DNA from 4 places in the Sphingobacterium hotanense genome. Region 4 is predicted to be linked to each of the others. Evidence: riboswitches for the same ligand, from Rfam matches in the RefSeq annotation. Region 4 holds a riboswitch; each other region holds the start of a gene.
The links. Region 4 has a riboswitch for S-adenosylmethionine ahead of DSM08_RS02780 (methylenetetrahydrofolate reductase). Riboswitches for the same ligand answer to the same signal wherever they lie in the genome.
Positions count from the first base shown of each region.

Region 1 (3,147 bases), 120 kb from region 4:
GCTTTACGCAATGGTAGACCTTCGCGAATAGCTGGCTCATCAATTTGAATAATTTTGATACCTGCTTTTTCTAATGCCTGAACTTCGTCAAGAATAGCTAAAGCGATTTGATATGTCGTTGTTGAACGAGGTTGATCATTACGCACGAAAGACCATTGTAAGATCGTAACAGGACCTGTCAACATCCCTTTCACTGGACGGTTAGTCAACGATTGTGCATAAGCTGACCAACGTACAGTCATGTCTTCAGGACGGTATACATCACCATAAATTACCGGAGGTTTAACGCAACGAGAACCGTAGGATTGAACCCATCCGTTTTGAGTAAATGCATATCCTGCTAATTGCTCACCGAAGTACTCAACCATGTCGTTACGCTCGAATTCACCGTGTACTAATACATCGATATCTAATTCTTCCTGTAAACGGATTGTTCTTTCAGTTTCTTCAGCGATTTCTTTGTCGTATTGCTCTTGTGAGATTGCTCCTTTTTTCAAATCAGCTCTCCATTTACGAACATCTTTCGTTTGTGGGAATGAACCGATTGTTGTAGTTGCGAATCCTGGCAAGTTAAATTTAGCTTGTTGAGCAGCTTTACGTGCGTCAAAAGGAGAAGTACGTTTTGCATCATCATCAGTAATGTTGCTAACGCGTTCTTTAACCTCTGGCTTGTGGATCAATGGAGAAGTACGACGGCTTTCTGCAGCAGCTTTGTTAGCTTCGAAACGTTCTTGAGTCGCAGCATCAACTTCACCTTCTGCTAATACCGCTAAGTCCTTAACTTCCGCTAATTTTTGTTTAGCAAATGCTAACCAGTTTTTAACTTCTTTAGGAAGCGACTCTTCGTTATTTTCGTTATCTAAATCAAATGGAACGTGCAATAATGACGATGAAGGAGCAACCCATACGCGGTCTTTACCTAAAGCATCAACTGCTTGTTTGATTTTTACTAAAGAGTTTTCGTAATCATTTTTCCAGATATTTCTTCCTTCGACAATACCTAAAGATAAAGTCAATGAAGCTGGAACTTTTGATAATATAGTGTCAAGCTGTTTTTCACCACGAACTAAGTCTAGGTGTAACGCGTATACCGGAAGACTAACTGCTGTGTCTTCGTTGTCGCGTAGAGCTTCGAAATATGTAGCAACGATTAATTTAACGCCTTTCGCAGCAGCAGCAAGTTTTTCAAAAACTTTACCGTACAATGCGCGAGTAGCATCATCAATATCAAGCGCTAAGAAAGGTTCGTCGATTTGAACGTATTGAGCACCAGCTTCCGCTAACTTTGATAAGATTTCTTCGTATACAGGAAGTAAGTTATCGATAAGGTCGATACGGTTAAATCCTGATTCTTTTTCCTTACCTAATAATAAGTAAGAGATTGGGCCAATGATAACTGGTTTAGTCTCAATACCCAATTGTTTAGCTTCGTTATATTCGCTTAAGAATTTTTCAGAAGTTAATTTGAATTCTTGGTTTTTTACAAACTCAGGAACGATATAGTGGTAGTTCGTGTCGAACCATTTTGTCATTTCCATAGCAGTAACATCTACGCCACCCTCTTGGAAACCACGAGCCATCGCAAAATATAAGTCTAAGTTATATTGGCGATCGATTTTATTTAATAATGAATTGTAACGAGCAGGGATTGCACCTACAGTTAAAGATAAGTCCAATACTTGATCGTAAAATGAGAAGTCATTCGATGGGATCAAATCGATACCCGCTTCTTGTTGAGTCTTCCAGTTGCCTTCACGGATTTTCAGTCCAGCTTGCAATAATTCTTCCGCGCTAATTTTCTTCGCCCAGTAAGCTTCGTTAGCTTTCTTTAGCTCGCGGAATGCACCCACACGTGGGTATCCTAAGTTGTTCGTTAATAACATACAGTATTGAATAAATTTTTAATCTACTATTTTACTTTGCTAGAGAAGGCCACTTAGGACTAGTGAACTTGGCTTATCATTCCTTTTTCAAAGGTAGAATTTAGCACCTTGTCAAGAGACAGGTTGCTAAGGCTTCATCGGGTCTATTCCCTCTGCCTTTCTCTATAAGCGACGGCTAAGATATGGAGAAGAATTGAATAAAACAAAAAAAGTAGTTAGTATTTAGTAGTTAGTAGTTAGACCTATGGCGGAAATTGATTTTAGATGTTAGATATTGGAATTTGCCTTGAAGAAAGGAAAGGAAGGATGCAAGGATGAGCAGGATATTTGGCATGCGGTAAAAGTGAGGGACAAATTGCCCACCATAGTTCTTTATACTAAGTACTAACTACTAAATACTATTTCTGAACCAGGAAAGGAAGGATTCAAGGATTGACAGGATCAGGTATAGTGGAGAATGATGGGATTCAGATCATAATCGTGCGTTTCAGAAGACGTTTCACTAAACGTCTCCTATAAAAAATATAATTCATCCACTATCAAACGTAATACACGATCCTGCTCACCCTTTTATCCTTCCTTTCCCTGTTCAAAACAAAATTCCCTTCCTTTCCTATTTCAAAGACAAAATCCCAATTCTAAAATCCTTCCTTTCTTCAAAACAAACCACAAAAAAACCTGCATTGCTGCAGGTTCTTAAATCTTACATCTAATATCTGATGTCTAATATCTAATATCTAATAACGATACGCTTCCGGCTTGTAAGGGCCTTCTACCGTAACACCGATATATTCTGCTTGTTCTTGTGTTAGTTCTTCTAACTCTACACCGATATGTGCTAAGTGTAAACGAGCAACTTTCTCATCTAAGTGTTTAGGAAGTGTGTACACTTGCTTTTCGTATTGATCTGTGTTTGTCCACAACTCTAATTGCGCTAAAGTTTGGTTAGTGAACGAGTTTGACATTACGAAAGAAGGGTGACCAGTTGCACATCCTAAGTTTACTAAACGGCCTTCGGCTAATAAGATAATATCCTTACCGTCGATTGTATATTTATCAACTTGCGGTTTGATTTCCACTTTAGTAGATCCGTAGTTGTCATTTAACCAGGCAACATCGATTTCATTATCGAAGTGTCCGATATTACAAACTACAGTTTTATCTTTCATTGCTTTGAAGTGTTCCGGACGAACGATATCCTTATTACCTGTTGTGGTTACTACGATGTTTGCTTCAACAATCGCATCAGCCATTTTCTTCACTT
Region 1 is NZ_CP030848.1:805,637-808,783, reverse strand. It holds gene metE (5-methyltetrahydropteroyltriglutamate--homocysteine S-methyltransferase) at 1-1,883, opposite strand, end outside; SAM riboswitch class I at 1,954-2,054, opposite strand; gene ahcY (adenosylhomocysteinase) at 2,621-3,147, opposite strand, start outside.
Region 1: it holds a riboswitch for S-adenosylmethionine, as region 4 does, so the genes downstream of both, metE (5-methyltetrahydropteroyltriglutamate--homocysteine S-methyltransferase) here and DSM08_RS02780 (methylenetetrahydrofolate reductase) in region 4, are expected to answer to the same signal.

Region 2 (3,147 bases), 2.1 Mb from region 4:
TATGTTTAGAAGGTAATTTTGAGCAAGCGAGAATTATACATTCAGACCTTCTTCGCATTACCGACCTATGTTTTATCGAAGGTAATCCAGCAGGGGTTAAATACATCCTGAAGCAAAAAGGATTTGGTGAAGACACGGTTCGTTTGCCACTCGTTCCGGTTGGTAAGCAGACGCAGGAAGGCATAGCTCAGGAAATCAAAAAACTTTCTTAGTATTTGTTTCTAAATAATTTGCGGAGATACAGCTACTAATGGATTTCTTTTCGCGTAAAGTTTTTATTTTAGGTATCTTTTTTGCGGATTGCAGACAAATAAATATAAGAACATGGAAACCACAACAAACCAACAGCCTAAGAAAGGTGGATCAATGATCGGCAAGTTTATCAGCTGGACGCTATTAATTGTTGTCCTAATCGTTGCAGGTTGGGTCTATTGGAATTATTACAATGTTTTTGGCGAGGGCGTAAAATCCGGCGTCTTGAACTATGCTGTTAAGAAAGGTAATATATTTAAGACCTATGAAGGAAAACTGATTCAAGAAGGCTTTGGCGCAACTAAAACCGGTACAGGATTAACGAGCAATCAGTTTGAGTTTTCTGTGGAGAACGATTCTATCTATCGTATTCTGGAAGTGAACAGCGGAAAAGTATTCGATCTTCACTACAAGGAATACCGTGGTGTATTGCCATGGCGTGGAAACACGGTCTACATCGTCGACCAGATTATCCAAATGCGCGATTTAAAACCTGGTTCTTATTAAGCTGAGGCTATTATCAGATTGATATTTTTGCAAGCTTCTGAGTTCGATATTTTCAATACTTATCGAATTCAGAAGCTTGTTTATTAAAAAAACATTGCATAATTGATTTTAGCAATGTATATTTGCGCAGTGCCGAGCAATTGGCACCTAATCAAAACCCTTCAAAACGATTGGTCTTGATTTATAAAGAAGTGGCGAGAGACTGGCTCAAAGACCCACTGGCAACCTTCAATAACGATTGAAAAGGTGCCAATTCCTGTCCAAAGCAATTAAGCTGAGGAGCATATAAATGACAAAAGACTATGACTTCAACATTTACAAATTCTTTTATTGGATTTTCTAGCGGCAAACCTGCTAGCAACTCTTCTTATACTATCTTTTTCGTCGTGAACACCTGTTCACGAATGCGATAGTCGTCGGTATTCCCAGATTCCTTGGATAAGGAATCCTCATACCTCTACATGACGACCAAAGCTTAGCGATTAAAGAACAGAATTCATTATTTATCATTTTAAAAAATTACAACAATGGCTGATATTAAGAACTTAAAATTTGAAACATTACAGGTACATGCAGGACAAGAAGTAGACCCTACTACTGGTTCTAGAGCATTGCCTATCTACCAAACATCGTCTTACGTATTTGAAAATGCAGAGCACGGTGCTAATCTATTCGCATTAAAACAATTCGGAAATATTTATACCCGTATTATGAACCCGACAACGGATGTGTTTGAAAAGCGCATCGCTGCATTGGAGGGAGGTGTTGCAGCAGTTGCTGTTGCTTCGGGACAAGCCGCACAATTCATCGCTTTAACGAATATCTTAGAGGCAGGTGACAACTTTGTATCGGGTGCAAACCTATACGGTGGTACATACAATCAATTTAAAGTTTCATTTAAACGTTTAGGCATCGAAGCCCGCTTTGCAGAAGATACTGATGCTGATAAAATTGAAGCTTTGATTGATGATAAAACAAAAGCTATCTACGTAGAGACTATCGGAAATCCGAGCTACAACATCCCGGATTTTGAGCGCATTGCTGCTGTTGCGAAGAAGTACGACCTTCCATTAATCGTGGACAATACATTCGGTGCTGGAGGTTATTTGTTTAAACCATTGGAGCATGGAGCGAACGTTGTTGTTGAATCTGCAACAAAATGGATTGGTGGACATGGTACTAGTATCGGTGGTGTCATCATCGATGGTGGTAACTATAACTGGGGAAATGGCAAATTCAAACAATTCTCAGAACCTTCAGAAGGATATCATGGATTAGTTTTCGCTGATGTATTTGGTGAGAATGGTCCTTTTGGAAACATACAGTTTGCAATTAGAGCGCGCGTAGAAGGCTTGAGAGACTTCGGCCCTGCCCTATCTCCATTCAACTCTTTCTTATTGGTACAAGGCTTAGAAACCTTGTCATTACGCGTTCAGCGTCATGTTGATAACACCTTAGAGATTGCACAATGGTTGGATGCGCATCCACAAGTGGAAAAAGTTAGCTACCCCGGATTGAAAAATCACCCATATCATCAAAATGCGCAGAAGTATTTAAAGAATGGCTACGGTGCTGTTTTATCATTCACTGTTAAAGGCGGTGTTGAGAAAGCAAATGACTTCATCGATGCTTTGCAATTGATCAGCCACCTAGCGAATGTTGGGGATGCGAAGACGTTAATTATCCACCCTGCTGCAACAACGCATCAGCAATTAAGTGCTGAAGACCAAGCTAAGGCTGGCGTACTTCCAGGACAACTAAGATTATCGGTAGGTATTGAGCATATCGACGATATCAAAGCAGATCTAGAACAAGCTTTTGAGAAAATCAAGTAGGTATAAGCACCAATTGATTGCAAATAAGATTACAAAAACGAAAAAGAACACTAAAAGAATACCATGAGTAAAAAACTTGTTATCGGGATGTTTGGGTTCGGCGTTGTCGGCCAAGGATTGTACGATATTATCAAGACGAAGGATTTAAATCTAGAGATTAAGAAATTTGTTATCAAAAATCCCGATAAGAAAAGAAGCCTTCCTGCTGAACTATTCACTACCGATGCAAACGCTATATTAGAAGATCCGGAAATCAATACCGTTGTTGAGTTAATTGACGATGCCGATGCTGCATTCGAGATCACAAAGCGCGCCTTATCATCTGGCAAGAACGTCGTGTCAGCAAATAAGAAAATGATTGCTACACATTTAGAAGAGCTCGTTGAAATTCAACATCAGCATGGCACTTCGCTATTATATGAAGGTGCGGTTTGCGGAAGTATTCCGATCATCCGTAATCTTGAAGAGTATTATGATAACGAGTTGTTGCACTCGGTGAGCGGAATTTTCAATGGATCCTCGAATTACATTCTTTCTAAGATTTTCAATGAAG
Region 2 is NZ_CP030848.1:3,117,613-3,120,759, forward strand. It holds gene dapA (4-hydroxy-tetrahydrodipicolinate synthase) at 1-212, shown strand, start outside; gene DSM08_RS13175 (hypothetical protein) at 325-759, shown strand; SAM riboswitch class I at 938-1,051, shown strand; gene DSM08_RS13180 (O-acetylhomoserine aminocarboxypropyltransferase/cysteine synthase family protein) at 1,287-2,594, shown strand; gene DSM08_RS13185 (homoserine dehydrogenase) at 2,658-3,147, shown strand, end outside.
Region 2: it holds a riboswitch for S-adenosylmethionine, as region 4 does, so the genes downstream of both, DSM08_RS13180 (O-acetylhomoserine aminocarboxypropyltransferase/cysteine synthase family protein) here and DSM08_RS02780 (methylenetetrahydrofolate reductase) in region 4, are expected to answer to the same signal.

Region 3 (3,147 bases), 1.2 Mb from region 4:
CTGTAGATGAATATATCCAAGAAGATGATTATAAGGATTATGGTGGTGGTTATGATTCGGATGATGATGACAACAAGAAGGAAATGCCCATCGCTATCCAAGATTCATTCTTCGAGAACTTACAAAATCAGCTTGATTTGTTAGCTCTTTCCAATAAAGATTATTTAATCGGCCAACAGATTATCGGCAGTTTGGATGACGACGGATATTTGCGTCGCCCCATCCCCTCATTAATTGACGATTTAGCATTCTCGCAGAACGTTATCGTTGAAGAGAAGGATGTGGAAGAAATGTTGCGCATTATTCAGGAATTTGACCCTGCGGGTATTGGAGCACGAAGCTTACAAGAGTGTCTAGCGATACAATTGCGCAAAAAGGATCAAGAGAACCCGATTATCCAAAAGGCTATGCAGGTGGTTGAAAACTACCTCGAAGAGTTTACAAAGAAGCATTACGATAAAATCGAAAAACAATTGGGTGTCAACTCCGAAGAGCTTCGAGATATCGTCAATGAAATCCTTAAACTAAACCCAAAACCAGGTGATTCAGGAGCTGCAGCAGGAAAACAGCTTCACATTATCCCCGACTTCCATATCAGCAATAATGATGGTGTGCTGCACCTGACACTTAATGGCAGAAATGCACCCGAGCTGCGTGTATCCCGCTCTTATCAGGAAATGTTTGAACATTATGAGAAAGCGGAAAAGAACGATAAGAAGATGCGCGAAGCGGTACAGTTTGTAAAACAAAAACTCGACTCCGCAAAATGGTTTATCGACGCTATCAAACAACGGCAGCAGACACTCCTAAAAACCATGAACGCCATCATGGAATATCAATATGAGTATTTCTTAACTGGAGACGACCGTATGCTTAAGCCTATGATTCTGAAAGACATAGCAGACCGCATTGAAATGGATATTTCAACTGTATCCCGCGTTGCAAACTCCAAATACGTACAAACAGAATTCGGAACCTTCCTTCTTAAATCTTTCTTCTCCGAGGCTATCCAAACAGAGTCTGGCGAGGAAGTATCGAACAAGGAAGTGAAGAAAATCCTTGAAGAGTGCATTGCCAACGAAGACAAAAGAAAACCGCTTGCCGACGAGAAACTTACCGAAATCTTGAAAGAAAAAGGATATTCCATCGCTCGTAGAACAGTCGCGAAATACCGCGAAGCAATGAATATCCCGGTAGCAAGGTTGAGGAAGGAATTGTAAGATAGATATTAGATTTTAGACATTAGATATTAGAGCAAGGCGCCGATAAGGCGCCTTTCTTTTTGATCTTTTGTTTTTGAAGAGATAGGAGATATTTTCTTCAATTGATTTGAAGGGAAGGAAAGTTTGTCTTGGATTAGAAGAAGGAAGGTGAGTTAGTTCTGAACCAGGCAAGGAAGGATACAAAGATTCGCAGGATCCTGGCCATCCTTACATCCTTTTTTTCCTGGTTCAAGACAACATTTCCAACAAACACGACATCAGCCCCTATCCTGTCCATCCTTTTATCATTTTTTTCCTGGTTCAAGACAACATTGTCAACAAAGACAACAACACCAGCTCACCCCTCCTTTGGCTCAGACCCAATTCAAAGCCCTTTCAAAACCCTTTATTAACCCAATCAAGACCGCTCGGAAAGGGTTATGATATGGTTATAAAAAGCTTTTGATTAGTAGCATATTGCTACTTGTCCTTACTCCTCCTATTTAACCACTTAAGAACTGCTTTAGAGGACTCTAAAAATAATTTTTCACAAAAATTTGGATTTCTAAAATAATATCTACTAAATTTGTAGAGTATTCAGAATTGCGATAGCAATACCAACCGAGTGAAGACACCGCGGTGGTAAAACAATACGGGTATCATACCAAAATAAACGCAGTTGCTTTATTTAACCCTTTCTGAATGCAATTATGGTTAAACCCTTTTAATTCTTAATTGTATGTCAAACACAAAACCTTTACAACAGCACCTTGTAGAACAATTTAACAACTACTCTACTCAAGAACTTGTCATTCTCAACAACGATATCGTCAAATCAAATTGGGGCAAAAGTAAATCTGTTTTCCGCTCTGCCCTATTATCGGCATTATCGAAAAGAGGAATCGATCTTTCCGAGATTATCTCGAAAGAAGATGGAATAACATTGATTCAGCGAGTAGCAGTGCGTTTGGAAGCCAATAGAGTTATTGCTATTTAGGATAGTAGTTAGTATTTAGTAGTTAGTATTTAGACCTGGGGCGGAATTAGATGTAGGAAATTAGGCATTAGACTAGTCTATGAACTAGGAAGGGAAGGATTTAAGAATTAACAGGATCGAATCTAAGCTCTATTGTCTGATATCTAGTGTTTAGTCTGAACCAGGAAAGGAAGGATAAAAAGATATACAGGATCCTGTATATCTTTTTATCCTTCCTTTCCTGGTTCAAGACAAACTTTCTCTTCTTTTCTACGTCGGAAGCCAATACGCTACTATCTCACATCTAATGTCTTACATCTAATTCCGCCATAGGTCTAAATACTAACTACTAAATACTAATGCGAATTAAGGGTTGAAATATATTGGAAAAAGCTTCTTAAAAAGAGGGGTGAAAACTTGCATAAAAGCCTGATTATCAGTATACTTATAATGTTCCTTACGCATTATTAAACAACATGATCAATCAGGCCAAGGCTCTAAAATTAATAAAATTATACCAGTATGTGTGTGATAAATATGACAGTGAACTGCAATATTACTGTCAGCGATTTTCAAACAATAACAAACCTGACTTTACTGATCAGGAGGTTTTGACCATCTATTTATTCAGTGTGCACGAGGAACAGCGGCTAAGGATCAAGCAGATTCATAAATTCGCCTCGGATTATCTGATGGATTGGTTTCCCAAGCTAACTTCGTACGTAGCATTCAACACCCGTATCAACCGCCTTTTTGATGTTTTGAGATCTCTCTGTCAGTCAGTTGTAGAGGACTTTGCTCCAGAAGAGTGCTCCAGAGAATTTTCCCTACTGGACTCTATGCCCATCATAACCTGCAGTGGGACTAGAAGGGCAAAGGTAGCTCTGGAGATAATGGATAAAAGCTTCTGCTCAACGAAGAGGCTTTGGTATTTTGGATTAAAACTTCATGCGCTCAACAGCTATAACA
Region 3 is NZ_CP030848.1:1,872,417-1,875,563, reverse strand. It holds gene rpoN (RNA polymerase factor sigma-54) at 1-1,220, shown strand, start outside; SAM-I-IV-variant riboswitch at 1,791-1,884, shown strand; gene DSM08_RS07670 (5-oxoprolinase) at 1,942-2,199, shown strand; gene DSM08_RS07665 (transposase) at 2,655-3,147, shown strand, end outside.
Region 3: it holds a riboswitch for S-adenosylmethionine, as region 4 does, so the genes downstream of both, DSM08_RS07670 (5-oxoprolinase) here and DSM08_RS02780 (methylenetetrahydrofolate reductase) in region 4, are expected to answer to the same signal.

Region 4 (3,147 bases):
ACAATCGCGGCTCCAAAAACCTGATACAACTTTACCGAGGTCCATTCCCCATCGCTCAGAACCAGTTTCTTCGCAATAGCACTGATTGTCCAAAATAGAAATACAATCGTCAAACCGCTGCAAATTGCTGAACCGATATTCATCCAATATGCCGCCTTACTGACATCGCCCATTGCAAAATTTGAAAACACATTCTGTATCATCAGAAACAAGGGTGCCCCAGGTTGATGAACAACCTCTAACTTATGTGCCGAAGCAATAAATTCGCCCGTATCCCACCAGCTACTTGACTTTTCAACGCTCATTACATAAACTATTGTTGCCAAGATTCCACAGCTCCAGCCGAGAAGGTTATTCAGTTTTTGATAGCTCATAAGAGTATAGGTTAGTAATTCCGAATAAAGATAAACTGAAAACCAGAAACTGCGCTTCGCTTAACAAATTTTAACAGAAATTAAGCCCCCCAAACCACTCGCCCAATAAAATATTAAAAACAATCAATCAGAGTTCCCCAAAAACACCAAAATCAAAAAACCAAGACTCTCGTCTTGGCTCCTGTATCTTATAGCACAAAACCGAAATCTAAATCATCGGCTCCACGCTCTAATATCTAATGTCTAAAATCTATTATCTAACTCTAATATCTAAACTAATTTTTCTACAATCTTCTTCGTCGGTCCCGGATTACTCATTGTATAGAAATGTAGTACCGGCGCGCCAAACTCAATCAGTTCTTTACACTGTTGCACTAACCACTCCTCGCCTACCTGGCGCACATCCGCATTAGTCTTACATGCATCCACAGCATCGCTCAATTCCTCAGGGATATCCAAGTGAAAGATTCGAGGAAGCGTAATCAACTGATTCTTCGTTGTCAGGGGTTTCAAACCCGGAATAATCGGAACATGGATACCATGCTCACGACATTTCGTCACAAATTCCTTGTACTTCTCCACGTTGAAGAACATTTGCGTAACAATAAACTCCGCACCCATTTCCACCTTCTTCTTCAACCATTTAAAGTCTGTATTAAAGTTTGGTGCCTCGAAGTGCTTCTCCGGATAGCCCGCCACTCCGATACAGAAGTCGGTCTTTGCCGAGCTCTCGATATCCTCATGCAGATAACGACCATTGTTCATATCAACGACCTGCTCCAGAAGATCCGTCGCATAGGCATGACCACCAACCGTCGGTATAAAGTCCGAATCACCTTTTCTCGCGTCTCCGCGTAGTACCAACACATTATCGATACCCAAAAAGTTTAAATCGATCAAGGCATTCTCGGTCTCCTCTTTCGTAAAACCGCCACAGATCAAATGCGGAACCGCATCCACCTTATACTTACTCATAATCGCAGCACAGATAGCAACAGTGCCCGGACGCTTACGATAGGCAACACGCTCTAATAGACCACTGGAATGCTGTTTATACAGGTAATCCTCGCGATGGTAAGTAACATCGATGAAAGGCGGATTGAACTCCATAAGCTCATCCATGGTCTTGAAAATACTCTGAATTCCCTGTCCTTTTGCCGGTGGCAATAACTCAAATGAATATAGGGTCTTACCCTGTGCGTTCTTAATGTGGTCTACGATTTTCATAAAATTCCTTTAGGCTTAGAGAAAACACAGCGATACCTGAGTTTCAGCTTATCTTTCCCTATCGGGGTAGAATTTAGCACCTTGTCAAGGGACAGGTTGCTAAGGCTTCAGCGGGTCTAGTCCCTCTGCCTTTCTCTATAAGCGAGGGCTAATATCGCTAATAGAAGCAAGAACTCAAAATGAAAACCAGAAAATAAAATGGAAAAATATCGAAAACGCCGTTCTACTGCTCGAAATACATATCGATCAATCCCTCAGGAAGACGAAGTACAACAACCTGTTCCTCAGGATCTATGCCTACAATGAAGTTTTCGTTCAATGGGAACATCACTTCCGTGCCATCCATATCGACCGTAGCGATGAACTGCTGCGGCATCTCTTGTACCTGTGTAATCTCCCCAAGCTCACCTTCTTCCTCTTCAATTGCCATGTAACCTACTAAATCCGTGTAACGGAAATCATCGGGATCGCGCTCAGGCTTCTGATCTAGCGGCAAATACATTTTCTTCTTGATCAAAGGCTGGGCCTTATCAATATGATCGATGTCCTCAAAAGTAGCGTAAGCCGTACTATTGTTGTGCATCTTCAACGTATCAACGAAGTAGGGTACTAACTTCTTATTCACCTCGAGAAACAATACATCAAAATCCAAATCCATATAGTCCTCAAATTCAAAGAATAATTGCACCTCCCCTTTCAAGCCGCGGGTTTTACTGATGTAACCTATATAGAATGTTTGATCGATTGTCATAGCATGAATTTAAATACAAAAGTACAGAAATAATCGGACAATAAAACGCCTAAGGCACGCCGCTGCAATACCGTCCAATTTAACAATTAGGAAAATCAAAAAACAATGAAAATCAGGCAAAATGACAGGGATATAATTAATTGATACATAGTTGTTGAAGCAACTTAATGATATCAAAAATGTTACTATTTACATGAAAAAGCCATTTACACGATGTTGCATATGCAATCGTTTGCATGAAAATACGCAAACGATTGAGTTCAAAAATGATATAGCATTCTATTTACAAAAAGTTAATATTGCCGCAACAATACTAAATTGTGTAGCCAAGATCTACTTTTATTAAACAAGACGCTTATGTGCAAAAAAAGATTATCCAGGGCATTTCTTGCCAGTACGTTTTACCCAATTACATCGGTACTGACATTAGCCCTACTTACCCCAGATGCTGTGTTAGCATCTAACCTAAAAGAATCCAGTTCTATTCATGCCCTTGCTTTTCAAGAAGTAGTTAGTGGTACTATTAAAGGTGCTACAGGACCATTAGCCGCTGTTACCATCAGCGTGAAAGAAGATCCAAAAATCATCTCTTCAACAGATGAAAATGGAGCCTTCTCCATCAATGCTAAAGTGGGCCAAACCTTAATTATCTCCGCTGTAGGCTATGAAAAAGTAGAACGTAAAATCGAATCGAATAACATGAATATCGACTTGGAAGAATCTGTAAATTCTTTAGATGAAGTCGTTGTAGTGGGTTATGGTATTCAACAAAAGAAAGAAAGCTTAACTGGTGCA
Region 4 is NZ_CP030848.1:686,416-689,562, reverse strand. It holds gene DSM08_RS02785 (glycosyltransferase family 117 protein) at 1-374, opposite strand, end outside; gene DSM08_RS02780 (methylenetetrahydrofolate reductase) at 645-1,601, opposite strand; SAM riboswitch class I at 1,647-1,745, opposite strand; gene rimM (ribosome maturation factor RimM) at 1,825-2,352, opposite strand; gene DSM08_RS02770 (SusC/RagA family TonB-linked outer membrane protein) at 2,710-3,147, shown strand, end outside.